3 regions of the Brevibacillus sp. FSL K6-2834 genome follow, and region 3 is predicted to be linked to each of the others. Evidence: predicted binding sites of a transcription regulator. Region 3 holds the regulator's gene; each other region holds the start of a gene.

The links. The regulator LexA, encoded in region 3, represses DNA repair genes until DNA is damaged. The targets are predictions, from matches to a motif close to CGAACATATGTTCG.
Region 1: NST96_RS00345 (ImmA/IrrE family metallo-endopeptidase) is a predicted target of LexA. The motif match lies at 4,044-4,057, and genes of this name have one in related genera.
Region 2: NST96_RS17135 (DNA polymerase IV) is a predicted target of LexA. The motif match lies at 6,634-6,647, and genes of this name have one in related genera.

The regions. Positions count from the first base shown of each region.
Region 1 is NZ_CP151945.1:62,596-73,198, reverse strand. Features, by position in the region: gene ptsP (phosphoenolpyruvate--protein phosphotransferase) at 1-181, shown strand, start outside; gene nagE (N-acetylglucosamine-specific PTS transporter subunit IIBC) at 360-1,799, shown strand; gene NST96_RS00365 (hypothetical protein) at 1,827-2,744, shown strand; gene NST96_RS00360 (hypothetical protein) at 2,895-3,095, opposite strand; gene NST96_RS00355 (helix-turn-helix transcriptional regulator) at 3,158-3,376, opposite strand; gene NST96_RS00350 (helix-turn-helix transcriptional regulator) at 3,542-3,907, shown strand; gene NST96_RS00345 (ImmA/IrrE family metallo-endopeptidase) at 4,086-4,613, shown strand; gene NST96_RS00340 (helix-turn-helix domain-containing protein) at 4,673-4,990, opposite strand; gene NST96_RS00335 (DoxX family protein) at 5,130-5,552, shown strand; gene NST96_RS00330 (hypothetical protein) at 5,712-5,864, shown strand; gene pdaA (delta-lactam-biosynthetic de-N-acetylase) at 5,960-6,739, shown strand; gene NST96_RS00320 (L,D-transpeptidase) at 6,909-7,280, shown strand; gene NST96_RS00315 (hypothetical protein) at 7,449-7,724, shown strand; gene NST96_RS00310 (hypothetical protein) at 8,118-8,468, opposite strand; gene NST96_RS00305 (ISL3 family transposase) at 8,646-9,836, shown strand; gene NST96_RS00300 (cysteine hydrolase family protein) at 9,959-10,492, shown strand; gene NST96_RS00295 (alpha/beta hydrolase) at 10,589-10,603, opposite strand, start outside.
Region 2 is NZ_CP151945.1:3,452,926-3,463,528, forward strand. Features, by position in the region: gene NST96_RS17095 (hypothetical protein) at 1-614, opposite strand, end outside; gene NST96_RS17100 (GGDEF domain-containing protein) at 926-1,744, opposite strand; gene NST96_RS17105 (hypothetical protein) at 1,741-2,094, opposite strand; gene NST96_RS17110 (EAL domain-containing protein) at 2,123-2,851, opposite strand; gene NST96_RS17115 (hypothetical protein) at 3,198-3,482, opposite strand; gene NST96_RS17120 (C39 family peptidase) at 3,700-4,482, opposite strand; gene NST96_RS17125 (YolD-like family protein) at 4,550-4,900, opposite strand; gene NST96_RS17130 (hypothetical protein) at 4,897-5,337, opposite strand; gene NST96_RS17135 (DNA polymerase IV) at 5,334-6,575, opposite strand; gene NST96_RS17140 (GNAT family protein) at 6,817-7,314, shown strand; gene NST96_RS17145 (hypothetical protein) at 7,574-9,169, opposite strand; gene recG (ATP-dependent DNA helicase RecG) at 9,454-10,603, opposite strand, start outside.
Region 3 is NZ_CP151945.1:3,091,078-3,101,680, forward strand. Features, by position in the region: gene NST96_RS15345 (UvrD-helicase domain-containing protein) at 1-130, opposite strand, end outside; gene crcB (fluoride efflux transporter CrcB) at 334-702, opposite strand; gene NST96_RS15355 (DUF896 domain-containing protein) at 795-992, opposite strand; gene NST96_RS15360 (LysM peptidoglycan-binding domain-containing protein) at 1,073-1,429, opposite strand; gene lexA (transcriptional repressor LexA) at 1,586-2,209, shown strand; gene NST96_RS15370 (DUF456 family protein) at 2,395-2,880, opposite strand; gene istB (IS21-like element helper ATPase IstB) at 3,248-3,976, opposite strand; gene istA (IS21 family transposase) at 3,973-5,478, opposite strand; gene NST96_RS15385 (DUF4269 domain-containing protein) at 5,553-6,140, shown strand; gene NST96_RS15390 (hypothetical protein) at 6,327-6,890, opposite strand; gene NST96_RS15395 (transposase) at 6,892-7,686, opposite strand; gene glnA (type I glutamate--ammonia ligase) at 8,637-9,971, opposite strand; gene NST96_RS15405 (MerR family transcriptional regulator) at 10,003-10,413, opposite strand; gene NST96_RS15410 (methionine gamma-lyase family protein) at 10,573-10,603, opposite strand, start outside.

The DNA.
Region 1 (10,603 bases), 2.6 Mb from region 3:
AACCGAGCTGTTGTTGGGAATGGGGCTGAATGAGTTTAGCGGAGCAGCAGCCGTCATGCCGAAGGTAAAGGCGCGCATCCGCAGCACCACGATGGATCAGGCTAAACAGGTAGCACGGCACGTACTCTCGCTTTCCAGCACAGAGGAGGTCTACTCCTATCTACGCGACAAAACAGAATAACCTGTTTTGTCCCTGCCTCTTGTAAGCGCTTGCAGTCATATGCATGTTCCTGTAGCTGTCTTTTTCGTCTCGTCAGGCAGTCCGATTCTCCGGTACGCCCTGCTTTTGTCCATCCATTATCACTTTCTCACCGGAGAACGGCTTTCTGATATACAACATTCAACAAGGAGGTATTATTATGCTAGCTTTTCTGCAACGGATTGGGAAAGCGCTCATGCTCCCAGTCGCGGCATTGCCGGCGGCCGCACTTCTGGTTTCCTTCGGGCTTCTCGACTACGAGAAGAACATTCCGCTCGGTGCGACGGTGGGAGGCTTCCTCAATCAATACGTAGCTCCGTTTCTCCATGCGGGAGGTTTGGCCATCCTCGACAACCTGGCCCTGATATTCGCTGTGGGTGTCGCCATCGGTCTGGCAGGCGATGCGGTCGCGGCATTGGCGGCGGTCATGGCCTATCAGGTGCTGGTCGGCATTTTGGCTAAAGTGCCGGCTGCGATGCCTTTCATCGACGATAACGTCGTGCTGAAAATGGGCGTTCTCGGCGGTATTTTGGCCGGTGCGATTGCGGCATTCTTCTACAACAGGTATCACGACATCAAGATGCCGGATTGGCTCGGGTTTTTCAGCGGCAAACGCTTTGTGCCAATCATCACCTCGCTCAGCATGGTCGTGATCGGCCTCGTTCTCGGGATGATCTGGGCTCCGATCCAGAACGTTCTCGATATGTTTGGAAACTGGGTGGTCAGTCTGGGTGCGATCGGGTCCGGAATCTTCATGTTCTTCAACCGCCTGCTTATCCCGTTTGGCCTGCATCACGTACTCAACGCGATTGCCTGGTTCCAGATCGGCTCGTTTACCGATGCGGCCGGCAACGTGGCTCACGGGGACTTGCACCGCTATTTTGCCGGTGACAAAACAGCCGGGATGTTTATGGCCGGTTTCTTCCCGATCATGATGTTTGCTCTTCCCGGCGCAGCATTTGCCATTATTCATACGGCTAAAAAAGAGAAGCGCAAAATGATCGCCTCGGTTTTCATGAGTGCGGCGCTCGCTTCTTTTCTCACAGGAATCACGGAACCGCTTGAATTTGCTTTCATGTTCGCGGCACCATTGCTGTACCTGGTGCATGCTGTTTTGACCGGACTCTCCGGTTTCATCGTGACGTCTCTGGGCATCAAGCACGGATTCGGCTTCTCGGCCGGTCTCATTGACTATCTGGTCAATTTCCACTTCTCTACAAACGCGTGGCTGATCATCCCGATCGGTCTTGCCTTTGCGGTCGTCTACTACTTCCTGTTCCGCTTCATCATCGTCAAATTCAACCTGAAAACGCCGGGACGGGAAGATGATGAGGAAGAGACTGAGAAAAAGGCGGGGAATACGTCCATGCATGATAAAGCCCAGGCCGTTCTCTCTCTGATCGGCGGCAAGGAAAACGTAGTCAGCGTCGACGCGTGCATAACACGTCTGCGTCTGGTGCTGAAGGATGACAAGATCGTCAATGAAAAGGGATTGAAGGATCTGGGGGCTGCCGGTGTCATGAAGCTGGGACAGGGCAGCGTGCAAGTGGTTTTTGGCACTCAGTCCGAGGTGCTGAAGGACGAAATCAAGAAACTGTAAAACAGATGAAGGGCTGGAAGAATGCCAATGAAACGTTTGTTGGATTGCACGGCGTCCGACTTTGCGCGGATGTCGGGACAGGATTTGAAGCAGTCGATCAAAGCCTCTGAAGGCCGTGTCCTGGTAGCCGAGGTCATTTCCGCCTTCACTCCGCTGTATCCGAGCGTGAGCAATGCTGAGCTGGCAGCTTCTTTTGGGGCCGACATGATCCTGCTCAATTTCTTTGACGTCTTTTCTCCTCATGTCGAGGGATTGACAAGCGCAAAGCCTGAAGAAATAGTCCAGGACCTCAAGCGGCTGATCGGAAGGCCTGTGGGGCTGAATCTGGAGCCGGTCGACCCAGACGCCAGACAAGCGGAGCAGCTCCACTCCCTGCCTCCTGGCAGACTTGCTTCTGCCAAAACGTTTGCCGCTGCCAAAGATCTCGGTTTTGACTTCATCTGCTTGACCGGAAACCCCAAGACAGGGGTTACCAACCGGGAAATCCGGGAGGCAATTCAAACAGCCCGGACAGTGATGGGAGCAGAGATGCTGATTATCGCGGGAAAAATGCATGGAGCCGGCGTGGAAGGGGAAGCTGGCGGTGATTTGGTCGCAAAGCAGACGATCATCGATTTTATCGAAGCAGGAGCGGACATTATCCTGCTGCCTTCCCCCGGCACAATTCCCGGCATCACTCTCGACTCGGCAAAGGCCATGGTCGATACAGTTCATGCCCACGGAGCTTTGGCTCTGCTCGCGACAGGAACCAGCCAGGAAGGCTCCGATGAGGCCACGATCCGGCAGATCGCGCTTGCCAGCAAGATGGCAGGTGCCGACCTATACCATATCGGGGATGCCGGGTACAACGGAATCGCCATCCCGGAAAATATCATGCACTACTCGATTACCGTGCGCGGCAAGCGCCACACTTACGTCCGTATGGCTTCTTCTGTATTGCGGTAACTCGGCTTTCGGCTAAACGATATGGGCCCAGCGTATGAAAGCTTGCTAAAAACAGATGCAAGACGACAGGCAGCGATTGATCACGCCGAAGCATGCCGAAGCGGTTCTTTCACGGGGAGAACCGCTTTTTTCTGTAAACTGACATCCATTCTATGTTCGGATACACTCTCTTTTCCGCTCGATGTTTGGACAATCTGCAGGTCCTCCTGTTATCTGCTTTTCAAACCGCTCCAGACGGCTTAGAAATTCTCCGCAGGCAGATTCACTCCTCGGTGCCATCATGGCCAGCTCATACGCAATTGTTCGTTTCCATATATCCAGCTGCTTCCGATTCGCTTCGTGAACGTCCACCTCTCCCACCCCTCGCTACATCGTTAACGAAATCTCTTTCCTGCAATCGCCACTCCATTTTGCTATAACAGCAAAGTCAGACAGATAAATAAATCTCGCAGCTGGCATTTCAACATACGTGTCAGCACGGGAAGGTGATTGGCTTTAAAATCGTACTCCCCCTTTTCGTACTTGAGGTACGTAGACGCATTCTTGAACCCTAAAGCGGCAGCCATTTCCTTTAGGGTAATGCCGATTTCCATCCTTCTTCGTGCAATGAAATTCAGGTTTATCCTCTCCAACGGTAAACCCCCTTTTTTTGCCAAATAAGCAAAATGTTATTATCCATATCTTACCTTTTCATTTTCAGCAAAGTCAAGCATATCCTTGTCATTTCAACAAACCGCTATTTTCCATTATGGAAAATTGGTAGAATAGTATTGCTATGATGGAAAGGTTGTGACACTATGTCAATCGTCGGTCAACGGATCAGATACCTTCGGGAAAAACATAAATGGTCCCAAATCCAATTGGCCGAAAAATTGGGCATTCACAATACCGTTCTTTCCCGCATCGAATCGGGCGAGAAAAAAAGCGTGGATAATCACCTGATATCCAAGGCTGCTGACGTATTTTCGGTTACGACTGATTTTCTGCTCGGAAAAACGGAAAACCCTACTCGCAATGGGACATCGCAAACAACCGGGTCAGATGAGCACATCTCCTTTTTTGACCTGGAGGGGCTATCCGAAACGGAAATTGATGAAGTGAAGAAGCATATCGAGTACCTCAGGTGGAAGGCGCTGCACGGTAACAAAGGAACAAACAAGTAGCAGCGGTCATCCACAATTGTCCTGCTCTGCTCGAATATAAAGCTGGAAAAAGCCGCAAGCATTTTTCGTTGTGATGGCCGCCTTATTTCTGTGCCAGGCAACATTGCACCCTGCGGCATTTTTTACACCATAAAAAGGAACATACGTTCTCTGTTGTTTCGGAAGGGGGAATCACCACATGCTCTCTCATTACCGGCAAACGGATTTGGAACGCTGGTTGACCCAAATATATGCGGATGTTGGCATCAGTCATTGTGGCGACCTGCAAGAAAGGCCGCTGGCCGAGATGCTTGGCATCGAATTGTACTACCGTCCCTGCCCCTCGATGCGTTATGAATCCGGCAATTACCGCAGCATTACGGTCAATTCAACCCTGCCAAGGCCTGTTCAGCGCGAACATTTTTTTCATGAGCTGGGCCATATTTTACGGGGGCATACCGGGAAGCAGCACCAGATGAATCCCGCTTTTCGTCAGTTGCAGGAGGCGCAAGCCGAGCAATTTGTTCTCTATGCGGCCATGCCTTTCTTTCTCCTGGCGCCCCTGCTTCTCGCCTACCGTGAATGGGTACCGTCCTCGGTCTTGTCGATGGAATTTGGCGTGACAAGGGAACTGGCTGACAAGCGTATTGCCCAGATTAAACGGCGAATTATTTCTGAGGGAATACGAAGGGGAGGAAAAACGAGGAAAAGGAAAAGTGCTCAATGAGAAACCGCGATGTATGCAAACAAATAAAAAGTGCCGGAGAAAATAATCCGACACTTTTTTTATGTTAATTCGATCCAGGCCTGCGACCATTTCTCGATCCCCAGTATGACCGGTTCCAAAGCAAGCCCTTTTTCCGTTAGCGAATATTCCACCCGTACCGGGGCAGAATCTGTATACACGTGACGATGTACCAAGCCTTCTTTCTCCAAATCCTTCAGCCGCTCAGACAAAAGCCTTCCGCTGATCGGAAGCGCCTCTTCGATGGCACAGAATCGCTGCGGTCCGGAAAGCAACTGATACAAGATCAAACCAGTCCACCGCTTGCCCAAGAGCTGCATTCCTTTTTCAAACTTCGGACAGAGAGAGGACTGCTTCATAGTAATCACCTCGATTCAATTCCAGTATAACGCTCTTTTGAAAATCCTTCAAAGTGTTGACGTGTTATAATTATTAATTTATACTTACTAACGAAATGTAACCTAATTACTATATTGAATAACCGTAGGAGGTCACTTTATGGAAAGACAATTTGATCAACGTACCGAGTGGGGGCTTTTGCTCTTGCGCGTAGTTGCAGGTATAGCGTTTGTCATGCACGGAATGTCAAAATTCCAAATGGGACTCGATCAGGTTGCCGGTTGGTTTGGCAGCATGGGTATTCCCGGCTTTTTCGCTTATGTCGTCGCGTTTCTTGAGCTCTTGGGCGGAATTGGCTTGATTTTGGGCATTGGCACCCGAATTTTGGCAGCTCTGTTGGCAGTCGTGATGGCCGTCGCTACGATCAAGGTGAAAATTGCAATGGGCTTCCTCGGTGGGGAAAGTGGTCCTGGATATGAGTTGGATCTGCTTCTATTCTTTATCCTGCTGCTTTTCGTTCTCTCCGGACCGTCCTTCTATTCCCTCGACCGCCTTTTGTTTCAACGCCGTTCAAGCAAATAAAGACCGCAGCATATTGCAAAAACCGAATGGTGCCGGGACAATCCGGTGCATTCGGTTTTTTTGCGCTCAGTCACCAACTTTTGACCGGAACTTCTCTGCAGGCGGCATGTTCTTGGGCCCGGGTACACATGATAGTAACGATGAGGAGGTGAGTCTTTGATGCCAAACCAAAACAAGCGCAGCAACATTATCTACCACCCTGAAACCGAGGTGCCCGCAGGTTCGATTGACAAGCGGAAAGTGGTCAGATCCCAACCAGACGAGCAGTATCCGATTCCCCGCGCACATCCGGTTCCTTGGCAAGAGGATTGAGGAGCTTTACATACCGTTTTAAGGATGCGATCAAATCCCTACCCGATGTTCAGGCAATCCCATCAACAATAGGAGGACTTTTCGCTGTGAAACGCATAACCTTTCTCACCGTTTTTGTCCTGATTTTGTCCCTGTTCACTGTCCATGCCGCAGCCAACCAGGATGTCCCCTACCACTTTGGATTCAAGAAGAGCAAGGGTGGACAGCTTCCCTCGATTGACCAGGAGGGCTTTAAAGGCATCGTCGATAAGCACGAAGCCATTTTTCTCGGGGATACCTCCAAAAAAGAGCTGTTTCTTACGTTTGACAATGGCTATGAAAACGGGTTCACCCCTCGTATTCTGGATATCTTGAAAGAAAAAAAGGTACCCGCCACTTTTTTTGTTACCGGGCATTATGTAAAGGATCAGCCGGAGCTGTTAAAACGGATGACCGCTGAGGGGCATATCATCGGGAACCACTCCTGGAGCCATCCGGATATGACACAGATATCCAATGAGCGGATCAAGGAAGAATTGGATAAGGTAAAACAAGCTGTAGCCGAAGTTACCGGGCAAAAAGAGATGGCCTTTTTGCGTCCGCCGCGAGGAATTTTCAGTGATCGTACACTGGCGGTCAGCAAGAAACTGGGGTATACGAATGTTTTTTGGTCGATAGCCTACAAGGACTGGGATACGAAAGCGCAAAAGGGCTGGAAGTACGCCTATGACAGTGTCCTCGCCCAGCTTCATCCCGGAGCGGTTATTTTGTTGCACTCGGTTTCAAGAGATAACGCCGAGGCGCTTTGCAAGATTATTGACGCCGCACGAGCGCAAGGGTACGAATTCAAAAGTCTGGACCTCCTGCGCCCGACTCTCCCGCATCCTGCTCCGTGATCTCCCATCTTTCCCGGTTTTACCGGATTCATTACAGCCAAAACAGGAACCTGCCGCTACGCTTTGCACGGCAGGTTTTTTGTGTGGATCGCCACATGCGGCGGGGACCGCTTTTTCCCAACCGCATACGATGCAATAGAAGCACAATCCCGGTTCTTTAAAAAGGGAGGTGATTTTCATCCCGGCATACCGCATACGCATCTCGATCAATAAACTCCGCCTCTATCTCTTTGACGGCAATCGCCTCATCCGTTCTTATCCCGTCGGTCTGGGCAAAATTGCGACCTCTACCCCGCGCGGCAACTTCACGATCATCAACAAGGTTCCCTACCCCAATTCTTACCGCGGAGGTCCATTGTCCGTTTTCGGCACCTATTGGATGGGGCTGAGCAAGCCTCATTACGGCATTCACGGCACCAATAATCCATCATCGATCGGCCATTACGTCTCACGCGGCTGTATACGCATGCATAACCGAGATGTAGAGAGCTTGGCCAAGCTGGTTCCCATTGGTACGCCAGTGCAGATTCGTCAGGAATAGGCTGAGGTAGATCAACAAAGGCAAACTAGTTCAACATCCAATCGATGGCTGGGGGCCATACTCCAAGCCAAGAATAATTGTAGAAAAAAGTGCTCTATCCAATAAATTTGCTTGGAAGACAAAGGGGATGGTATTATATGTAAAATATATTTGAAAGGAGTTGATGATTTGCGGAATTTGTTCCTATTTTTCATATTTACCTGCTTATTCGTGACGGCTGGATGTGTTAAAAACGACAACTTATTACCCGATGACTCAATAAAAGAGCAAACGTTAAAAATTGGAGTCATTGGACAGTCTCCCGCCGTTACTGAAACAAATATTGTTTTCACAGAAACAACATTTGAAAAGCTGAGTAACGCCACTGATACGGATTTCGATGCTCTATTTATCATGCCGGAGAAACTCGAAGAAGCATCACATGCGCAATATGCCAAACTCTAGAAAAGTGTAAAATACCCCGTATTCTTTATCGGATCTACAAAGTCATATTACCCATTCACAGAGGAAACTTTAACTTATTCCAATGCTCCCTCAACACATTCAGGTATGTATGCAACTGGGATGATTTATGAGGATGGACAGATTAAAATATTTGAGTATGGTTTAAAAAATGGAGAGAAGACAGAGGAGAATCTTAAAGCTTTGTACACAAATATTTTTAATTATAAATGAATTTGTCTTAAGAAAAACGAACTAGCTTATAAATGTTTAATAACTACGCCGAAAAAGGGGCTATCCCTCGTCATTCTTTTGACTTTGGAATGCCCCTTTGTGTCATGTAATTTCCGGTGACAGAAAGATACTTGTATCCACTATAGAAGTATCGGTAATGTTTTAAAGCATTTGCGACACACTGCCATCTCTGCATTTGTTTACAATAGCAATAAATCTGGGTCGATAAGTATCCGAGACTTTTAACCTTTGGGACACTTCACCGTATCCACATGCAGCGCTTAAAGCGTCTAAAGACTGCAGTTTTTGAGGATGTTCTTTTTTCACTTCTTCCAACGGCCTTCCACTATATTTGGCAATACGTTGTGTTGCTTCTTCGTAAGTTAGGTCCTCAACAACAACTTTCTCTTCTTCCGTTGAAGCATGGGTACCTTCGGTTTGAGCGGAGGCAAAACCACCAAGGCTAAGAACGACGAACAGCATACTCAATACAGCAAAAAACGACTTTTTCATTTCTTCCTCCCTATGGGCTAACCATATTCGTTAACAAAAAGAAATGGTTTCCCAAGTATTGCAAAAAATATTATCAAATGATTCATCACCATAACCCGTGCTAGACATTGAAAAAACGCAGATGTTCCTCTATCGTGGGAGTTGTCGAGACAACCACTGAAAAGGAGGAAATCTGCGTTGTGCCTTGATTTTAGCACAGACTTTGTCAGACTTCCATCATTCCATCTCACTCATTGGGAAAAAACAACGGAAACGGATTGGATCGCTGTTCTGGAACCGAATTCTGCTTGTTATCTTTGTCCGATCTGTCTCCGAGCCAGTACCAACCATGCCCGTCCTGGACGGCGTATTCTTCGTCATCGTTTCGTTCCTTCTTGGGGGACCGTCTGGGTATCCGTTCCCGTGTATCGCCAGCGCTGTGCGAGTTGTGGGCTTACATGGACAGTGGAATGGAACGGTATCCCGCCTCGAGGATTGGTCACCTCTGCTTTTCAAGAGATGGCGGTGGATATGTGCCGCGGCCGGGATTTGCTCTCGGTTGCCAAGCAATTGAGTGTGGCCTACTCGACACTCGAACGCTGGTACTACCAACTGGCCCCCCAACGCCTTGCTCAACCAAAAGAACATGAAGCTCCTGAAGTGGTCTGTCTGGATGAGTTTGCGTTGCAAAAAGGACATAAGTACGGCGTGAACCTCATGGATGCTCAAACCGGTCATATCTGGCAAGTCACAGAAGGACGTTCACGTGAACAGGTACGAAACGCCCTGCAGCAATGGCCCTTTCGTAAGGCTCCCCATGTAGTTGTCACGGATTTGGCTCCAGGAATGGCTGAAACAGTACGCCAAGTCTGGAAGCATACCCTTGTGGTAGCAGATAAATTTCACGTGATCCAGCTTTTCTCGAAAGCGTTGGAAGCTACCCGAAAACGCACTCATGCTCGTGGAACACATCGTCGGGGCAGACATGAGCAACGCCTGCTCCATACGATCCCTGACAAGCTGAAGCCCGAAGAGCTTCAGGAACTGAAGAATTGGTTAGCAGAAGATCCACACCTCAAACGACTCTACTTTGCGCTTCAAGACATAAGAACCGTGTATGCCGTTCAAACCCAAGAGGCAGGCGAGGAAGCACTTCAGAAATGGATTGACGACCATCTCTATTCTCCGACTCCTGCGGTTCGTTCCATTGCCAAAACGATTGTCCAGTGGCGAGAGCCCATTCAGAATTATTTCTCCTTTCGGGTAACGAATGCCAAGATTGAAGGGACACACAACAAAGTGAAGGTGATCAAACGAAGAGCCTACGGCTACCGCAATCTAGAGAGATTCAAGATTCGCATTAGACTGGAGTGTAAACCGGCTACATAACTACGAAAAACTGCGATAGAGGGAGATCAAGCACGTTTTACGGTGAAGAGCTTATCAAATTCCTTTCCGAATAGTTGTATGATGGAAAAGAAATCCTACCATTCCGGAAGGGGCAATTTCGAATGAGCACACAAACGGCACTGATTATTGTCGATGTTCAATCCTCGATCGTGGAATACTGCTATCAGGGAAATAAAGTGGTGGAACGGATTCAAACGCTTCTCGAAAAAGCACGGCATGCGAACATTCCCGTCCTTTTTGTCCAGCATAACGAGCCCGAAGGCAGCCCGCTCGCCACTGGCACCCCCGGATGGCAGATACATCCCACCCTTTGCCCGCATCCGGATGAACCGATCATTCAAAAAACGGCATGCGATTCGTTCTTCGAAACTTCCTTGCAAGACGAATTAAAGGCTCGCAGCATCGATCATTTGGTGATCGTCGGCTTTCAGACCGAGTACTGTATTGATACGACATGCAGAACGGCAGTCTCGCACGGCTACGAAGTCACCCTTGCCGGTGATTGTCACTCTACGACCGATGACGCCGTCCTGAAGGCGGCGGATATCATTGCCCATCACAATGCGAATTTGAATGGATTGGGTACTCCGAAAAACATTATTACCGTAAAAGAGTCTCGTGAGATTTTTGAATAAAGAAAATCCCCCGAGGAGTCTGCCTCCAAGGGGGATTTTGATTATAGGAATTAGAGCATTACTAATGCTACTTCTGACAAAGAAAATGACCAATTATTATTTTGCCAAAAA
Region 2 (10,603 bases), 360 kb from region 3:
ACAGGCTGTGATTGATCAACAGAATTAAAGAAAAACATAAACTTCGGCTCGGATACGAGTTTACCTTTATTGGGTGTATAGACAGTAAACTTGATCGGCTCGCCTACCTTATAATATTCCTTCTGCTCAATTTTAAAGATGGACTCTACAGAAGGATTCATGGGCGGCATATTGTCAACTTGGATCATTTTGCTCGCATGTCCGAACCACTTTTGCTCTCCGTCATCCATAACGATTTTGTACACGAGCTTATAAGAAGTGATTCGACTTCCCGTCGAAAAGACACCCTTTGAGACATACTGGCCGTCGACCTCTTCGGTTTTCACAGGAATATCCAGTCGTTCTCCTTTCTCACCGTAATTGTCGATGGACATCTCGACCTGGACCAAATCGCCCTTTTTCTCCGTCATGGCTATGGCTGTAATCTCTTGTTCGTAATTATATTGCTTGTAGTCTGGTGTTAAACGAAGCTGACTCTCCAGTTCACTCGCTGTTTCTTCCGCAGTTGCTGGTTGAACGCAAAAGAAGCCAAGTCCAACAGCCAACACGGCGGTCCAAACAAACATTGACCAACTGGCTTTGTTGCTTCCCGGAAACCATCTGAAGCGCTTCATACCTTACAATCCTCCTCGGCCATATGGCTTAGGTCATTTTCTTTTATTATAGCGAAACAAATCGACTTTTCATCCATTTTCCAGTTATGTAAATATACAGAGTTCACACGAGCAAAAAAAATCCTCCAGCCATTGAATCAATAGCCGGAGGCATAGTACGTGAATGGTTCTATTATATGAAAAAGGCTCGGGAATTTCCTTCGTAGGTTGCTGGCAAGTCAGGCAACATTGCCTTGGATTGGTGTTTTCTATGTAAAGAAACAGGCCCATTTTCTTGAAAAAGATCGAATCCCCTCTTCCTCTCCCCGCCCCTACCGGTTTATACTTGCCGCATATTCTTCCTTGAACTGTTTATTGTACGACGAGATCAGACTCACCTTTCGCAGCAGCTCCTTTAAGCTATGGCTGAAAAAATCCGGCTCCTTGCATCCGTCCACATGTCCGACAGCAACCGATATGGATACTCCTTCAAGCACCATTGGCCGTCCGATCTCCTCGAGATATTCCTCTACTTGCTCTTGATCCGCTAACGATATCAGCACAAATTCATCGCCAGCATACCGGCACAAATAGTCGTATTTCTCCTTGGCGAGCGCGGAAAGCCGTTGAGATAAAGTCCGAATCACGTCATCGCCAAATGGATGGCCGTATTCTTTATTGATTCGACCGAAATCGTTTATGTCCACAAAAATCAGGTGGAACGGCTGACGCTGTTTGAGGAACTCCTCTCCAATGTACTGTATATAGGGAGCCCGGTACAAGCCTGTATGCGAATCCATGAACTCAGCCAGCTTTCGCATCACTTCTTCGCGAGTCACCAGCCCCTTCATCTCTGTCTTGTCCATGACGAGAATCCGTTCAATCTGATTCTCCGTGAGCATGCGATAGGCGTCCCAAATGTCGTGATCGGGACTGATCGTGACGGGATTGGGAGTCATGGCATCTGCTACGATCCGATTGGGATGGGATGATCGGACATCCCGGGAAGTGATGATTCCCTGTACCTGGTCGTGATCGACTACAATCAGCGACCCGATCTTCCATTCATTCATTTGCTCCGCCGCATAGGAAACACTTCTTCCCGACGTAATGGTGTGAACGGAAGTAGTCATGATTTCGGAGACCTTCATGACAGATCCACCTCGCGCTGAACAGAAACAGCGATTTTCAACTCAGAGCGAAGAACCATCGAATCGCTGATCATGTTTTCTGCTTCCTCCAGAATAATGTTCATCAACACATCTCTATCCAGCATCTGCATCAGCGAATTTCGGATGAGGACAGCCTCAATTCTCGGATGATCTATCTTCACCAAAGTAAATTGCTCCGGCGAAAGCGCCTCTGCCATCCGCCTGACGGCCTCTGGCCCAATGGGGGCTTTTCTTCCTACGATTAAGAGATCCTGCATCGGCGGAACCTCGAATTCCGAGATTCGTAGAGAAAGCGTCGCTTTCCGGGAATACACGTTTCTGTCACTCATCACATATTTCCTCCAGTATGTACACTTTTCATGAATATTGATTCAGTCGTCCCGGTTTCCCGAGGTAGTAGCCCTGACCGGTTTTTACGCCGAGGCTCGCGGCGCAGCAAAAATCCTCCTCGCGCTCAATCCCTTCCAAAATAAGCTCAGCTTCATCCCGGCAGTACTCAACCAAAAGCTGTACGATTTTTTGTTTCTTTCCTGAATGGGCCAAGCCATCTGAAAAGAACTTGTCCATTTTAATAAAATCAGGGGAGATCTCGACAATCTTGCGAAAGGTTGTCGCTCCTTCTCCGACGTCATCCAGCGCGATCTTGAAGCCGATCTTTCTAAGCATGGCGATTCTTCTCGTAAACAGCGGGTTCAGCCATATTTTTCGCTCTACGATGGATTCGTTGATTTCCAGAACAATTTTGCTCAGATTGGGACGAAACCTGCTCATGATGCCATCAATAAATGCCGGAAACTGATCCTCCACGATCGTAGACGGATAAATGTTGACAAAGAGAAACTCTCTTTTTTCCTGCCTCTGCTGGGGCATGAAAAAAACAGTCAATGCCTGTGAAATAGACAGGGTATCCAATTCAAATAACTTATTCTGTTCAGTCGCCTTTTGGAACAATGCTTCAGGGCCGATAGGGGATACGCTGCGAATCAGCGCTTCATATCCTATAACCTTTTTTTCCGGAAGGTGACAAATCGGCTGGAATACGTGGTAGAATCGTCGATTTTCAATAAATTCTGCTATGCTCTCCATCGTCTTACCTTCCTTACATGTTTGATTAAAATGATCGTACCCTGCACCCTCTTCAAACGGACACGCCAGCTGGTTGTACAACCAGCCCGATCATCTATTTAGGTAAATAGACTCACTATTCACAAAGAGTCCTTTTGACAAATAGCTCCATTATCCCTAATTATTCGCTAATTTTTACCTAATTCCTTTTCTTTTTTATGTAATTTGAACTGCCTGATTATTTTTTTCTGTTGGCAAGGATATTTTTATGGAGTAAACGCTTTCTTTTGAGCGCAAAAAAACCTTTCCCCAGCCGACTCTCGGTGAAGAAAGGTTCGTTCTTGTCGATTTTGTTTGGCTTGCGGTTTTATGTCGTCAGGTTTCCGCTTGCCTTGCTCTTTGTGACGATGTGATGGCCGACGGGCAACCCCCGCTGCTGCAGCTCGTCGGACGTGAAAATTTGGAGCGTCTCACTTTTGCATGGCATTGGCATCAGGCCGCCGAGAGGGCTCATCACTCGCCCGTTTGTGTCTGTCTCGATCACGACGTACAGCCCCTTGCTCTCCAACTGCTGGATAAAGTCAGTCCAGCGCTTGGCGGTCATGTGCCCCACGTGCTTCGTGAAAATGACACCCATTTCTTGTGCTAACATGTACAATCCCCTTTGGTTCCCATCAAGTTTGATCAGTTAAGACATTCTAACGATACAAGGAAACATTCCCTTCTGGCAAAATGCGTTTTGAACAATAATCTGCGAAAAAATCCGGTTTTTCCCCGCTTATCGTTTTTAAGACCCTTCCCTCGTCACCGCACACAACTTTTCACCGCGGGCCGCTGTTTTTCGCTGTTTGTCCTTGTCCTCCCTATTTTTACCGATAGGTGACCGCTTGTTTTCCCAATGCTTCCCAACTGTTCTTCAGCGCCTGGTGAGCTACTCTCCGCTGTTTTTTTACTGTCAGCGGATCGTTGACATAGGCGTAAGTCTCATCGTATCCGACCAGCAGTACGGCATGCTCGTCAAAAGGAACCACGATCTGTTTGCCGTCGCTGTCCCAGTACTCCCACTCAGTCGGCGGCGTAAAGTCTCCGGTCGCCCATATGACTACGGGATACCCTGCGGCTACACTGTCCAGCAGCGTTTCGTAGCTTTCTCCAGTCAGATTGACCGTCCGCTCCCCCATATAATGCCGAAGCAGTTCCTCCAGCGGTTTATTGTAGACGGCAAAGCCTTTTTTCTTTCCTGTCATATCCCCGACAAAGCCTTCAGCCGGATCCCCCCATTTTTTGATATCGCCATTTTGCTGAACGATCGGTTCCGGCTCCTTTTTAACTTGCCGGGCCAGTGTCATTTTATCTACGGAATGACCGGCATGCTGCAGCAGCATCGCCAAGCTCGTCACCTCGCAGCCGTTCTTTAATTCCGGATTTTGCGCGATAACGGGAATATCCAGCATCGCTTGAGCGGGTCTGGCTGTATTTGTATGCAAGGCCAGCGGTGCCGGAATCGCTGATTGTTCGCTGCTTGGGTGCTTGCTGCTTAGTCGCTCGCTGCTTGGAACAGGCTGGGATTGTTCGGTTTGCGGCGCTGCTGCACCGCATCCCGTCAGCAAAACTCCCCATGCCGTCAGAGTGGCAATGGCCGTTTGTCTCACGGAATTGATCCCCTTCGATTTTATCCACAGGATGCCCTGGAGTCGTGCAGTCCATGTACAGACTCTCTCAGGAGATCGCTTCCAGCTCTACCGCAAGCAGGCTGGAAAAGGGAATCCAGACGGTCTTCTTATCCGTGTGCAGCTTTATCTTTTTTAATGCCTGATCGACGTGGGCGATTTTCCCCGCCAAACCGCAAGCACTTTTTCCATCGTAATACGTCAGCACGACACCCTGACCTGTTTGCAGTGCCTCCCAGATACGCCCGCTTATTTCAGCCATCTGCTCCTCGTCGAGCCCAGGCGGCACATAACGAAGCTCTTCCGCTTTGATCCTGATGTACATCTCACGGTGCTCCGGCAGCACAAAACGGCTTGCCACAAACAAATTATCCCGTTTGGAAACGCGCTTTTCCCTCATGTCCTTCTCTCCTCTTTGCTGACTGCGCCTTGTTCTTCCTCTCGCCTCTGAAACATTGCTCGCGGTTCATCCGCAAAGGATTTCGGCCTTGCCGTCATCCAGGAGCGGGCCAATTCCTGACACTCGGAGCGAAGCACTTCGATGGAATAGACCGCTTCCCTGACATATCCGCGATGTCGGTACTGTACCACATAGGTGCCATCCTGCCGGGTCGCCGTCAGCAAAATGCAGCCCATCTGCCGAAGCCGGCGCCGCAACTGATGATGCTCCCGCTCTGCCCAGCGGGACAGCTCCTGAAAAAACCAGTCGTACGAAATTTTGAAGGGAACGGTCCGCCCCTTTCCCATATCGACCATCGCAACCCGAAACAACAGGCCAAACAACACGTACAAGCGGACCAGTTCTTGCTCTTCCTCGGCGTCCTGCCTCTCCGTCATTTATAGTGCCCCCCGATCTTGCGAGCACGCTCACGAGCCTGCCCGGCTCCCGACATGGAAGCGGCACGCAAAATCGCATCCGCTCCGTAGCGATTGCGGATATCGTCTACAGCTCGGGCAAGTGAACGCTGCTTCTGAGTATCGGTAAAGAGGTTGAGCTGAACCACGTTGTCAGGCACCAGCTGCTCCAGACTGACGCCGACGCTGCGAACAGGGGTTTCCTGCCAGTGCCGGTCAAACAGGCGGCAGACAGCTTCGTAAAGCGTCATCGCGTCATTGGTCGGCTCCGGCAGCTTGAGCTGACGTCCAAATCCTGTCGGCACGTCAAAGTCGGCTCCCCGGCATCCAACCGATACCACCCAGCCCATCAGCTCTTTGCTGCGGGCCCTGCGGCATACCTCTTCACACAGCTCAAGCAGCACCACCTTGATGTCAGCAGCTGTATGGTAGTCGCGCGGCAGCGTCATGTGGTGACCGATCCCCTTCTGGGTATCATGCGTACGAGGCGAAACGGGCGAGTCATCCATGCCGTGCGCCGTACGCCACAGCACCTCCCCATTGACGCCCCAGCGCCGGGTCAACACAGCGGGCGAGAGCTGCGCCAGCTGCCCGATCTGGTATACGCCCATGCGATGAAAATGCCGTTTCATCCGCGAGCCTACTCCAAACAATTTTTCAATCGGCAGCTTCCAGAGCGTCTCTGCAAGCTCCTCCCGCTTCAGCCAGAAAATGCCTTCCTCCCGCTTCTTGGCGAAATTGTCGCACGCCATTTTGGCCAGCACCTTGTTTTCTCCAATACCGACCCGTGAATGTACTCCTGTTTCCAAGCGGATGCGCCGCTGGATCTCCTCTGCGATTTTCCACGGACCTCCAAACAGCCGGACACTTCCCGTCACATCCAAAAACTGCTCGTCGATGGAATACGGCTCCACCAGATCGGTAAACGACTCGAATATGCGAGTAATTTGTACAGCCACACGGATATAGGTCTCCATCCTCGGGCGAACCACGACCAGATGGCGGCACTTTTGCTGAGCCTGCCACAAGGCTTCTGCCGTGGTGACGCCGTACGACTTGGCAATCGGGCAAGCAGCGAGGACCACCCCGCTTCTTCGTTCGGGATCGCCTGCTACGACGATCGGTTTGTCGCGCAGCTTCGGCTGAGCCGCTTTTTCGATACTGGCATAAAAGCTCTGCATGTCAGCGAGAAAAATAATCCGTTTGTTGTCATGAGCCATTACAACCATCCCCTGAATAGGAACAAACGTTCCCGTTTCATTTCTGTTCTTATTATAGCAAACAGATGTTCGCTTTTATACCATGTACTTTTAAAAAAGGGCTGGAAATTGAAGGAAGTCGCCTGACAGGAGAGAAATTAGTAAGCATCAAAAGCGAAGGAACCGGTGGAGCGCCCGGATGGACATCCCGTAACGAGCAGCAAGCCGGATCAGGAGCTTCACGAGCAGAAAGGAGAAAAGGATGGACATTCGTCTGCGTCCCACTGCATTGGCAGATATACCGTATGTATACGAAACCGAACAGATGGAGGAAAACCGCGCTTACATCCTGCCGTGGGAGAGCACGCGGCATGAGCAGTCTCTCGCAAACCCGGATATCCGCCATTTGATTGTAGAAGATGCGAAGAAGGGGAACAGCGTGGGATACGTGATCCTGGCCGGACTGGCCAATCCGCACGCGAGTATCGAATTCATGCGGATTACCATCTCCGAAAAAAGAAAAGGATACGGGCGCAAGGTGCTGCAGGAGATCAAAAGGCTGGCTTTTGACGAGTGGGGGGCCAACCGCCTCTGGCTGGACGTCAAGGAGGAAAATCGACGAGCGCTTCAGCTCTACCTGTCGGAAGGCTTTATCATGGAGGGAAAATTGCGGGAGTGTCTCAAAACGAACGATCGGTACGAATCGCTGATTGTCCTCTCCATGCTGGCACGCGAGTACAAAAGCTGGACGCAAACTTGACTGAACGGAGTTATACGCCAAAAGCAAAGATAATGGTGCAAAAGATGAAGGTGCAAGGAAACGCAAGCCGGGAAGAAAAGGAAAGTGGAGACTCTCGTGCTTGCAAAATGCTTGCCGGGTGGGTGGAATTAGCGAATATAGCACCATCCGCTAATTCCACTTGCCGACCGTTTTTCTCGTCTTGCAGAATTCAAGCTGGTCTTCACATAAGAGGTGCGCTGTCTACCAAACTGTCTCCATCTGGGAAAGGCTTTCCTGCTCAGTGCGGCTGAAGGTCGCCGCTGCTCAGCAAGTACAGCCACTGACCGTCAGCGCTTGCACCGATAAAGCTGATTCCGAAGGAGAGGTCTGTGATCAACGTGTCCGTCTTTCGCTGGTCAGCGTCAAAAGCCATAATGTCCATCGCGACCGCGTGCCCTTCCGCGTTCTCTTTATGTCTCGCAAACAAATACCGGTGACTGTTTGGGAGCCACAACCCTTCTCCCTGGAAATCCATCAGGTGCTCCTTTCCTTTAAACAGCCCCGCATTCCAATACATCTGATACATCCCGTCATCGGTTTGCGTATAGCCAGCCCAAGCATCTCTCGGAACAGGCGGGTTCCACGCGCTGACCTTTTCCGTCTTCCAGTCATAGCGGTAACGCAATTGGTCGAAGGAACTACGGCTCTGCCGCATCGCAAAAGTGAACTGCCGCCCGTCATCATCAAAGGAAATGGGGATGACATCTCCGTACATTTCATCGATAGGCACAAAGCCTTTCAGCGTACCGGTCAACCGCTGCTTTTCTCCGGTTTCCAGATTCAGCAGCAGCAGGTCCAGATTTTGCTCCTGGTCTTTGGGCCCAACAGCCATGATCAGCTTTTTTCGGTCATGGCTAAAGTCGGCTCCGTGAACGAATTCCCCTATCTCGACGGGAACCGCAGTTTCACTGACAGGCATGTTTTGCCCCTCTTGCGGTGCCGCATAAAAAAAGCCGCGCCGGTCGGCAACAAATGCGCCTTCCCCCCGGTAACTGGTGGTCAGCTCCACTGGATAGCGAGTCAGCTCGTTCGTCTGCCTGTCATAGATCCCGTACAGGAGGGGATGCCGCGCGTCGCATTCGCAATATTCCGTATACCGCCTCAAGAGCAGATATCGCTGCTCAGGGTCGAGAAAAGAGTCGCTATGATACGAGCCGGGATACCCGCTGATCTGCTCCCGCACCTTTCCATCCAGGCTCACCTTCCACAATTGGTTGGGAGCAAGAACAACAGCCAGGAAGCCAGGGGGTTCCGACAGAACATGGCCGCTGGCGGTGCGTGCGCCTTTTACATCCAATACATACTCCTTTATTCCGTCTTCCGGCTGTACTCTCGTCCTGGGTGTCGCCCGGAGGTGAAGCTGTTTATCATGGACCCAACGGAACTCCAGGTCGGGCTCGATAAACCATTCCTCGGCAGACGCCTTCTCTTTTATCCGCGATTCAATCGCTTCTACCACACTGCTTCGGTCCATCGCCTGACGAAAGAACAACGTAAATGTCTGCGGTCCACTACCAACCGGAGTCCTGATCGGAGATTGCAGTACCGGCTCCTCATCCAGTCGGATCACAACATCTGCTTTCATCGATGCATAGTCAAACGGAATCTCTGCTGGATTCCACTCGGCGGAGGAAGGCGTTGGCGGATGCCCGGAGGAGGAATTCGGGGTTGTCCCCGGAGTTGTACTCCCAGGTGGCGCTTGTGATTCCGGCTGTTGATTTCCGCCGCTGCCGGATGGCGGTGTGCCTGTGCTTGCGGCAGGAACACATCCGGTTAAAAGCAATGTGCCTGCGAGAAGCAGCGCGAATGCCTGTAAGCGTTTCATCTGAACCATGATTTCGCTCCTTTGACTTCTTAACAATATTTCCCTGTAAGACGTAGGAAAGCGTGTTTCGTTTCAGCCATACGGCCGGGACTGGTGGGAATTACAGCGGAATTGGCTTGAGTTGGCAGCATCACAACTCATCTAGCATCACAACTCATCTTATGCTGTCCCGCTTGTTTGATCCTTCGATAAACAAAGTTCATTCCAACAAAAAACGCCCTTCCGAGTCCATTCACTCGAAAAGGCGCAGTCGTCTAGCTGCCTTCTGTCCGGGACGTTTTGGCTGACGACGATCAATCAAAGACGATCCCGTCCAAAACACCTTCCCGCTTCAGATAACTGCGAAGCCAGACGTATTCCTTGTTTTTCCAAAACTCTTCCTTCTCTACCAAAGCAGCCGTCTCCTGGCGAGCCACTTCCAATGCCTTGAAATCGCTCATCAGATCGGCCACCTTAAATTCAGGCAAGCCGCTTTGCTTTGTCCCGAAAAAGTCGCCGGGACCGCGCAGTTCCAAATCGCGGCGCGACAGTTCGAAACCGTCTGTCGTTTCGCACATAACGCGCATCCGCTCTTTTCCGATCTCCGATTTGGGATCGGCGATCAGCACGCAGTACGATTGCTCCGAGCCGCGGCCAACACGGCCTCTGAGCTGATGCAGTTGGGCAAGCCCAAACCGCTCCGCATCATAAATGATCATGAATGTCGCGTTTGGGACGTTTACCCCTACCTCTACCACGGTCGTCGAAACCAGCACCGCATACTCCCCGGAAAGAAAGGCCTGCATCACCGCATCCTTTTCCTTTGCTGGCAGGCGCCCGTGCATAAGACCGACCCCGTACTCAGGAAATACCTGCGAGAGCTGAGCATGAACGTCAATCGCATTTTGCACGTCCAGCTTTTCCGACTCCTCGATCAACGGGCAGATGACATACGCCTGCCTGCCTTTCACGAGTTCCTCTCGCATTTGCTCCAGCACCTGGTGAAACTGCTCATGCTTTTTCCACGTAGTCTCGATCGGCTTGCGCCCCGCCGGCATCTGGTCGATCGTGGAGACATCCATGTCACCGAAGGCGGAAATCGCCAGCGTGCGCGGGATCGGTGTGGCCGTCATGAACAACACGTCGGGAGTAAGGCCTTTGTTTCTCAAAATGCGCCGCTGCTCCACCCCGAAGCGATGCTGCTCGTCCGTGATTACCAGGCCGAGCTTTGAGAAAAACACATCCTCCTGAATCAGGGCATGAGTCCCGACAACGACGTCAATCAAGCCCATCTGCAAGGCTCCGATCACCTCGCGACGCCGTTTGGCTGTAAGCGAGCCGGACAGCAGCGCCACCTGGATGCCGTGCGGGGAAAGAAGCCCTGTCAGCGACTGGACGTGCTGCTCAGCCAAAATCTCTGTCGGCACCATCAAAGCGCCCTGAAAACCCGCTTTGACTGCCGCA
Region 3 (10,603 bases):
CCTGTTTCACATAATCGTCCGTAATCTCTTTAACCTCTTTCCGAAGAGTGTCCACTTCCTTTTGGATAATAGAGCGTGTTTCATCGAGTCTCTTCTGTTCATGCTCGTAGTCCGGGTGCTGTACAGTCATTTATATCCTCCTTTCCAAATTGTCAGGTTCAGCATCGCAAGGAGAAGTCCGGTTTTATTTCCACATGGTTTCCGGGCACGGGCTCTTCTTTGTTTCCTCGTAGCCTTCCAATGCCCTCTTCTTTGATTTGATGTTGCTTCCGGATTGGCTCTCTTTTGTTCTCGTTGACGCCTGCCCGTCTTATCCCGCTATATCTTGCCTGTTTACCACACTTGTCTGCCGATCCAGATCCCTGAACCGCAAGCAAGAAGGCCGGCCAAAACACTGGCGCCTGCATAGAACAGCCCTCTGCCGATCTGCCCATCTCCGATGAAGCTTACCACCTCAAGCGAAAAGGTAGAGAACGTAGTAAATCCCCCCATCAGCCCGGTTGTAAACAGAAGGTACATCTCCAAAGACATCAATCCTTTTTCCTTTCCCCACGCATAGAGCAGTCCGATGAGAAAAGAACCGGAGACATTGGCCAGCCATGTCCCAGCCGGCAATCCGGGTTGGTTCATTGCGAGACCGAGACCATAGCGTAGCAATGAACCGACGGCTCCTCCTACGGCAACAGCCAGCCATGCCATCATGGCAATCCCCCCTTCTCTCCTTTTTTGTATGGAACAAAAAGACATCCAGGCAAAAAGCATGGATGTCTTCTTTTTATGTCAAATGGTGCGTTTTAGTGTTTGGGGTTGTTATCCTCGAGGTCTTCCACGTAGCGGATCGATTCGAGATTGGAGCGAAGCGACATTTTCACAGCATCAATGTATTTTTGCCGCAGTTTTTTCTGTTCCTGTTTTTCCTCTTCAGTCAACCCGGCTTCACGAGATTTTTTGGCCAACTCGTTGATCCGTTTGATTTCCGCGTCTGATACCAAAGCCGTTTCCCCTCGCTTTCAATGAATGCCGCTCTATTATATCACATCTCGGCAACGAAGCAAGGGAAAGCTGCAGCTTGTCAATTCCCGACAGGAATTTGAATCGATTGGCCTGGATAAATAATGGCACTTTCCAGCTTGTTCAATTTTTGAATCGCATATACCATATCGCGAACATCCATTTTCGGGTCACTCTTGTAGGTGACCGCCAGCTCCCACAAGCTGTCTCCCGGTTGGACGACGATTTCCTTTACTGGTTGGATCATTTGAGCTTGTTGTACCGTATGATCCCCAGAAGCGAACACTAGTTCTGTCAAAGTGTAAAAAAAGAGAGTGAAAGCGGCAAAAAACAGAATGGCCTGTCCACGCGTAATGCCAAAACGAGCAGTTTTTCTTTCTTCTTTGGCGAAGCGATTAGATACGGTCATTGTACTCATTATTTCATCCCCCTGCAAACGTACGTTCTATCTTCTTGTTCTCATCATAATGCGAACACTTGTTCATGTCAAGAAAAAAACGAACTTATGTTTGTCGAACGCAGGATCCCATGGTATAATATAGAAAACATGTTCGAGAAGATAGAGGTGTGGTCTATGTCCAAGCTATCCAATAGACAGCAAGCCATCATCGATTTCATCCGCAAAGAAGTAAGGGACAAGGGTTATCCCCCATCTGTCCGTGAAATCGGGGAGGCTGTCGGTCTGGCATCCAGTTCAACTGTTCACGGCCATCTGGCCAGGTTGGAAAAAAAGGGGCTCATCCGCCGCGATCCTACCAAGCCCCGCGCGATTGAGCTGCTGAAAGAAGAGGAGCGCTTTCAAGACGACTTTGACGTATCTGTTGTACGCGTACCGGTGATCGGAAAGGTGACTGCGGGTCAGCCGATCACTGCTGTCGAGCAGGTGGAGGATTACTTCCCACTCCCTGACAGCATCGTGACATCGGACAAGGTGTACATGCTGCGCGTGTCCGGAGACAGTATGATCGAGGCTGGCATCCTGGATGGAGACTACGTGATCGTTCGCCAGCAGAATGTGGCCAATAACGGTGATATCGTCGTCGCCATGACTGAAGAGGACGAGGCAACCGTGAAGCGTTTCTTCAAGGAAAAGAACCATTTCCGGCTGCAGCCTGAAAACGCGACATTGGAGCCGATTATTCTGGATTCTGTAACGATTCTGGGGAAAGTGATTGGCGTGTACCGCTTGATTCACTAGAATAAGAGATTTCGTTGCTTGGATGAGCCATGCCTTATGGCGGACTCTTTGAAAAACGCAATCGACTACGACAAGCTTTCCTTTTCCACCCTGACAGCAAAAAAGGCGTTCGCGATTGCCTCGCGGACGCCTCTTCTTTTCATTTCCTTCGATTCTTTGATCGGTCCTTCTCCTACGAATCCCACTTACAGTGCGACAAAGAACCAGATGATCATCACTACCTGAAGAACAACTTTTACGACCACACTGCCCAAAAAACCGATGAGCGAACCCACTCCCGCTTTAACAGCCCGTTCAAACGGCTGCTTTTGGATCAGCATTTCCACCAGAACGACCAGCACGAACGGCATGATCAGCATGCCAAATGGGGGGAACAAAATCACCCCGAGCAAAATCCCCAGTGCAGCTGCCCACGATGACGCTTTGGAGCCCCCGTACTTCTTGACAAAGTACATGTTGGTGAGTAAATCCGCACCGTAGAGAAGAACACTTAAGACCGCCATTCCCCACCAGAAGGAGGCCGGAAGTCCGGCACCCGGATCAGCAATAAAAAAGTGATACAGCAAGAATCCGCCCCACAATAAAATCGTATCAGGAATGACCGGCAAAAAGATTCCGGCAATACTGAGGATAAACAAGGCCGCTATCACGATCCACAACAAGATCTCCATCCATTGACACTCCCTTCTGTATAGGGTATACGATAAAGTGCGGTTTTCGTTTCCATCGACTCGCTACATTTTGACAGAAACCTGTATATACTCGGTTCTTCTGCGAGTCGTAAAGCCAAACGTCGAATCGGAACATAGATGGTCTCGTCCCTCATTGTTCCCCTGCAGAGTTGCAAATAAAAGAAAGATAATCTGAAAGGACAGAAAATGGCTATGCATTCTCAAACGAAGCGAGATTGGTTTGACCCTTCCTACCTGAAAAAAGGAACCCCTCGGCAGCGGGAAGCCTGGTGTATTTTGCAACTCAAAAATGCAGAGTTTGGCGGCCAATTTATGCAGAACACTGCCAACATCAATACAAAAGAATTTAGGAAGACTTCATGCTGGATAGAGCATGGCGCAGTCGGTAGCTTTCTCCGGTAAACGCCAGAATATGGGCGTGGTGGACGAGGCGATCCACAAGGGCTGCCGTCAATCGCGTATCTCCAAACACCGTATTCCACTGCCCAAACTCCAAATTCGACGTCACAATCACACTGTTTCTCTCATAGCAGGCCGAGATAACATGAAACAACAGCTCAGCCCCCGTTTGGTGAAAGGGAACAAACCCAACCTCGTCCAAAATCAACAACTCACAGTCTGCCAGTTCTTTTTGAAACCGCATCAGTGCCCCATTCGCGTGTTTTTCCTGCAAGAGCGCAACCAGATCGGGAACACGGAAGAATCGAACGGCATATCCCCTTCGGCACGCCTCTACGCCAAGCGCTGTTGCCAGATGGGTCTTCCCCGTGCCCACTTTTCCCAGCATCAGCACATTTTCCTTGCGCTCCAAAAAACGTAGGTCGATCAATCCCTCCTTTGTACATGTTTCCGGTAAGGTGACTGCCTCAAAAGCGTAATCTTCCAGTGTCTTCAGTTGGGGAAACGCGGCTTTCTTTATCAGTCGCTTCAGCTTTGTCTCCTCCCGCCGTTGAATCTCCATCCGCAAGACTCCCAGCAAGAAGCTCTCCCGATCTTCAAACGGCACCTGTTCATAGGTTTCCATCACATGCGCCAAATGCAAAGTTTTGCACACCTTTGCCAGCTCTTCTCTCATTCCACCCTCACCCCCAGGATCCGGTCGTACTCATCCAGTATGGGTATCTGCCCGTGAAGGGCAGGGGGTGTATGCGACTCTGAAAACGGTTCCGGGCGGAAAACAGGGTGTTTTATCGCGTAAAGGGCATGCTCCAAGGCAACAGCCAGATGCTCTTGCTGATGCGACAATTCTCCCAGTACTTGCCCGATTTCCTTCAACGTATAGGTGTCGAGCAATCGATGGAGCAGGCGAATTCGTGCTTTTCGTGCATTCATGTCTTCCACCGTCAAAAACGTTTGGAGCGCCTGAGGCATCATATTGGTAAAGGAAGAATACATCACCGCCCGCGGGCGTTTTTCATATCTCTTCAATACCGCCTTCCAATCTACTGGAATGACTTTCTCCGTATAGGGACGAGGCAATGTCACAATCGGGGTGTATGTCCCGTCTGCCGTTAACACCTCCAGCACATCCCACTTGACTTTCACCAAAACCGGCTGCATGGCCCGACACTGCGGCAACGGGAAGAGAGCCGCGTCAAACGACAGCTCAGCGTATTTGTTCAGGTGGCACGTCTCCAGCCGGAAAATCTCCAGCGGTGTCGTCGGCAGCGTCAGCAGCTTGCATTTTTCTTGCTTCCACAACTCGGCAATGGTTTGCTTTTTCACATAGTGAGGGCGCTGCATATCCGCACGGGCAGCTTCCGCCAAATACGTCTCCAGTTGTTCCGGCGTATCGATAACCGGTGGCGGAACACACCAGTTCCGGCGTCCATACCCCACTTTGTTTTCCACATGGCCTTTCTCATGGCCGCTGTATGGATTGCAAAACAGGGGCTCAAAGCGGTAATGGGCGCAGAAACGCCGAAACGCTTCCGTACACTCTCGTTTTCCGCCTTGCTGGATGGACACAACAGCAGCGGACAAGTTGTCAAACCAAATCTTGCGAGGAACCCCTCCCATTTGCTGAAATAGCCGCCCTAAGGCCTCCAGAAAGCATTCCGTGTTTTCTTTCGGAACCGGGAACACAAAGGCGGCATTGCTGTACGGAAACGACAGGGTCAATACTTTCCGCTCCACCAGTTCTCCCGACTTGACCACGTACACCGTCCCAAAGTCAGCCTGGGCTTCCCCGCCTGGATGCTCCAAACGCTCAAAATGTTCGGCTCGTTCGGCTGCCATGGCTTTCTTCCGTTTGGAGACATATTCGGATACCGTTCGCTGCCCGCCAGGGAAGCCGTACTCATCCCGTAACCGCTGAAACATGCGGACGGCTGTATGGCGTTGCTTGCGTGGAAGACGCTCATCATCCTCCAGCCATGTGTCAATAATCTCTAAGTACGGTCCCAACACCGGATGGCGGCCTTTTCGCTTGCATACCGGTTCATTCCAATCGTCGCGATCCGCATATTTCTTGGCGGTTCGCCAATTCACCTGGACACGTTCCGCAATTTCCTGAATCGAACACCCTTCGACTTCCCGCAAAAATCGGATATACTGTTGTTGTGGCACTTTCAACATTCCTCTCACTCCCTCAGATTCTAGCCAAATCCAAGGGTAGATTTTGTAGGGGGATGTTGGCAAGTGCCTTTTTCATGGCCTCAGAATTGCGGTGGAACTCTGCAGTTTTCCGCCGCAATTCTCTGCACTTTTATCCTGCCATAAACACCTGGGCAGTCCTCGACAGCTTGGGAATCTTTGATGGGCTCAAAGAGTATCAACCGGTTCTGTGCGGAACGATCCCCCTCGATATTGATGTTGAGGACAGCGATCTTGATTTGATCTGTACGACAGCCGACCTGGATCGGTTTGGCCATGTGTTGAAAGAAAAATACGGGCATTTGGACCGTTTCACACAAGACCGCCGAGAAATCCGCAACATCCCTACGGCGACTGCTTCCTTTTGGTATCGCGGTTTTCAATTGGAGTGTTTTGCTCAACCGATTCCTGTCACAGAGCAAAACGCCTACCGGCATATGATGATCGAAGCACGGCTGCTCCAGCTGTCTGGGCAAGAAGCAGCAAAAGAGATTCGGGCTTTGAAAGAACGGGGGCTGAAAACGGAGCCTGCTTTCGCTCTGTATTACGGGATTGTCGGAGATGATCCTTATCAGGCTTTACTTGAATTGGAAAGATATTCGAATGAACAGCTTAAGCAAGTGATGGCAAATAAACCGACCTAAACGCCGGCCGTAAACCGGAAATACGAATAATGGTAAACTCAGACAACTTGTGTGTCCTTATGCGGGCATAAAATTAAGATGACTTCTGGATACTTCGGAAGTCATCTTTTTTGGATTGCTAGATTTGTCGTTTTACCTTTTATTGGTTAGATTTCAGTTGAAGACGGCAAATCATGATTTTTTTTTCTACGACTGACCAATTAACATACAGTAAGCATTTTCGGCCTGTTCCAGGTACACACTTGGATTCGTTCGGAATCGTCTGCGTTTGGTAGCTTCACTCAAACGAGCAGACCAACGCAGGCCTTCATTTTTAAAATCAAGGTAGTTTACAGACTGAAGTCTACTTAACACATTACTCTGGTGAAGTGCGTCATCGACAAATACGACCATTTCACCACTTCGGAGGATATATTCGTTCCAACTTCTCAGACCCGTCATCCGTCGATGCCGGGTCTTCGTCTGGCGGAAGAAACGCTCATGGTCGTTGTTCGTTCGTGGGACATGCGGATGGTCGTAACACGTAAACAGGCCTTTCCAAAACCCTCGGGAGTAGCTTTTCAGATTTGCAACCATTGGCAAGTCGTCTTTGCTGGTGTACGTCTGTTCAACCCAATCTAACAGATGCTGCATATGAAATCGAACCGTTTCACTTCGTTTATCTATGCTTGGATTCAAGATCCCGGCAACGTGGTGAATCGGTTTGGACCAGCGCATCACGGTAGCATATTGCTCTTCAAAATCATCCAATTTATCGAAAATTCTGATTAGGTTTTTGAGCAGAGAGGGCCCCTTTTTTACTCAGGCATCGTTCGAGGGAAGCCTGAATGGCTCTAGCATTTTCATAAACACGTATGCCCGGTAGATCGAGTGGGGGATTGCCGTCTTCGAGGAGCACAGAACGAATGGCCGCCACGTAATCTTTTGCCACCTCTGCTTCTGTAGAGGCATCGTTTTCGATTCGCTTCTCGACTTCGCGAATACCACGGAGGCTCTTCTTGATTCCTGTCTTGAGCTTGCGGTCTAAATCGACAACAGGCTTTGCAATGTCCTTTAGATAGTGGTATTGGCAGTATTGGTACGGCACGTCCGGCAGTAACGATTCCATGGCCATTCGGATGGATTGTTGACCATCCGTAACGATCCCGATGATGGGAAATCCCAGTTCGATAACAGGCAGGATGAGTTTCTTAAGTTCTTCTGCGGAGCTACTCTTTAGATTTTGTGCAGACAGGATCGTTCCGCTGAATACTTCTCGTATGACATAGAGCGTCTCATTGCCTTTCTCGGGCTGAACACCGTCCATGGAAATCATGATACCGCCACGGTCCTGAACAACTTGCTTGAGTGCTTGCTTGACGTGATCCGTCACGCTAGCGCGGAGCAAGGTAAGATAACGTTCGTACAACCGCTGAGAATTGCGTTCTGACGTGGTTACCCCGCGCTGATTCAACGTTTCCGTAATTTCGCCGATTGTCATATGTTGCTTAAACCGAAGCTGACCAACCAACGCTAGCACGTCAAAACCGTAGGAAGTGTGTTTCATGCTGAGAAGCTCAGCTTCAGCGGATTTGTAATAGGTTCTGGGGTATGAGCAATCTGCGTTGCTGCAAGCATAAGCCATACTCCAAGCTTGGATAACACCGGCAAGTGTGATGACATTCTTTTTCCATGCGGTATGATGTCGCCTGAGTTTCGTGCCACAGTGCGGGCAATGCTGTATCTCTGGCCGAAAGTATATTTTCTTTTCAGGAATGACACGATTCTTGGGTAAAGGCATGAGAAGACCTCCGTCAAATAGGCTAATGACTAACTTCGACAGAGGTCTTGGAAATCCTTGTTAGTTAATTGGTCAGTCGTAGTTTTTTTAAGAGACTGATATAAAATGTACACGAATCCAACATAAATGGGAAGCCAAACGGGTTCAAAGAATCCTGGAACTCGATAATCAGTAATTACAATTTTGTTTGGCCCAAAATCCAATTGTTGAATTAGATCTGAGATCATAAAAATAAAAACCCAAATCATCATCATTGTCGACAACACAATGGAAATCGCAATTTTTTTAATAATATCACCTCGTTATTATCAATAATCATTTCTTAAACGGACTTCAGAAAAGAAATGATCATTTTTGTAAAAACCCGAGTTAGTGTGCATACGCTGGATTAAGTCCGCATTTCATTAAACCCAACCATCAAATAATATGTTAATAATTTTTTATTTAACCATTAATATACACATCTGTAAACATATTTTAGGTATTTTGTTCTAAATTTTACATTGTAAAGGGGGTTAATCTTTATTAGCAGCATCCCATCCAACTTTAGTCAAATAAATTCATAAAAAAAGCCTTAAAGTTAATAGGAAAGCAAGTTTCCCATCTACTTTAAGGCGTATCTAACTTATAAAGCTGAAACCTAGTTAAAATTAAACTAAACAAGTTTTGTTTCTTTTTAGGGTCCAAAGAAATACAAGTACTCTTTCCCCTAAATATTAATACGTATTCATATACTGCTCGCGCTCCCACTCCGTTACACGGGTGCGGAACATATCCCACTCGATTTCCTTCGCGTCAACGAAGTGCATCAGTGCGTGTTCGCCAAGCGCTTCGCAGATGACCGGATCGGCCTTCAGGCATTCGATCGCGTCCTTCAAGGTAGCCGGCAAGCTGGCGATGCCCGCTGCTTCACGCTCAGCCTCGTTCATGATGTAGATATTGCGATCGACAGCCGGCGGCAGCTCAAGCTTGTTCTTGATTCCGTCAAGACCTGCTTTCAGCATCACGGCGAGAGCCAGATATGGGTTGGCGGCAGGGTCCGGGTTGCGAACCTCAATCCGGGTGCTCATACCGCGAGATGCCGGAATCCGTACAAGCGGAGAGCGGTTTTTCGCCGACCATGCTACATAGCAAGGAGCTTCATAGCCCGGTACGAGGCGCTTGTAGGAGTTCACCAGCGGATTGGTGATGGCGGCAAAACCGCGGGCGTGCTTCAGAATACCGGCCAAGTATTGCTTCGCCGTTTTGCTCAGGCCGAGGGTATCCTTGTCGTCAAAAAATGCGTTTTTCTCCCCGATGAAGAGAGACTGGTGGGTGTGCATGCCGGAGCCGGCGACACCATACATCGGCTTGGGCATGAACGTTGCGTGCAATCCGTGCTTGCGTGCGATCGTTTTCACCACCAGTTTAAACGTGAGAATCTGGTCCGCAGCTTGGATGGCATCTGCGTATTTGAAGTCGACTTCGTGTTGGCCAGGCGCAGTTTCGTGATGGGATGCTTCCACCTCAAATCCCATTCTCTCCAGCGTGAGAACGATGTCACGGCGGCAGTTTTCACCCAGATCGAGCGGAGCGAAATCAAAGTATCCGCCCTGGTCGTTCAAATCCAAGGTCGGCTCGCCTTTGTCATCCATCTTGAACAGGAAGAACTCCGGCTCCGGTCCGACGTTGAAGTTCGTGTAGCCCATCTCTTCGGCTTCTTTCAGCGCCCGTTTCAAGATGTAGCGAGGGTCCCCTTCAAACGGAGTTCCATCTGGATTGTAAATGTCACAGATCAGGCGAGCGACATTTCCATGCTCATTCCCCCACGGGAAAATGACCCATGTATCGAGATCCGGCACCAGATACATGTCGGATTCCTCGATGCGGACAAAGCCTTCGATCGAAGAACCGTCGAACATCATCTTGTTGTCCAGAGCTTTGGGCAATTGGGAGATCGGAATCTCGACGTTTTTAATGATCCCCATCAGATCAGTGAACTGCAGGCGAATGTAGTTTACATTCTCTTCTTTGGCCAAACGAAAGATGTCTTCTTTGGTGTACTTGCTCACGTTTCTCTCCTCCTATAGTCGTATGCATGTATCAGTGGAAGAAGCGGGAAAGCTCTCCACGTATCAACGCATGCTCGCTTGGGCGATTTGCGTTGCTGAAAAATATTTGTTGTTTGAGGAGCTGATGAAGCTCTTGCTCGGTAAGTTCCTTCCGCTTGGCCTCCGAACTGACGGTAATTTCCGTCTGCTCCGGAACAGGGTCTTGCAGCTGAAGCACCTGTTTGATTCCGGCAATGTTCAGTCCTTTTTCAATCAAGGCCTTCACTTCCAGCAAGCGGTCGACATCATTAAAAGAAAAAAGCCGCTGCTTTCCTTCTGTACGTGCAGGCTGTATCAGTCCGTTCTGCTCATAGTAACGGATCTGCCGCGCAGTCAGATCAGTCAGCTTCATGACGATACCAATGGGAAACAGCGCCATGTTTCGACGAAGGTCATCACTCATGACTTGTCCCTCCTTTGAAATCATTCCTTGCTTGCTATTGTATGATTCAAAAGCAACTCTGTCAACGGATGTCAGAAAAGATTACACAAAAAAGTAATAAAAAAGCGACAAGCCGCTGTTTGTGCTTATCGCCTCATAAACAACTCCGATTGATCTTTGCTAGTCTCTTCCGGGAATATCGAGCAAGCCC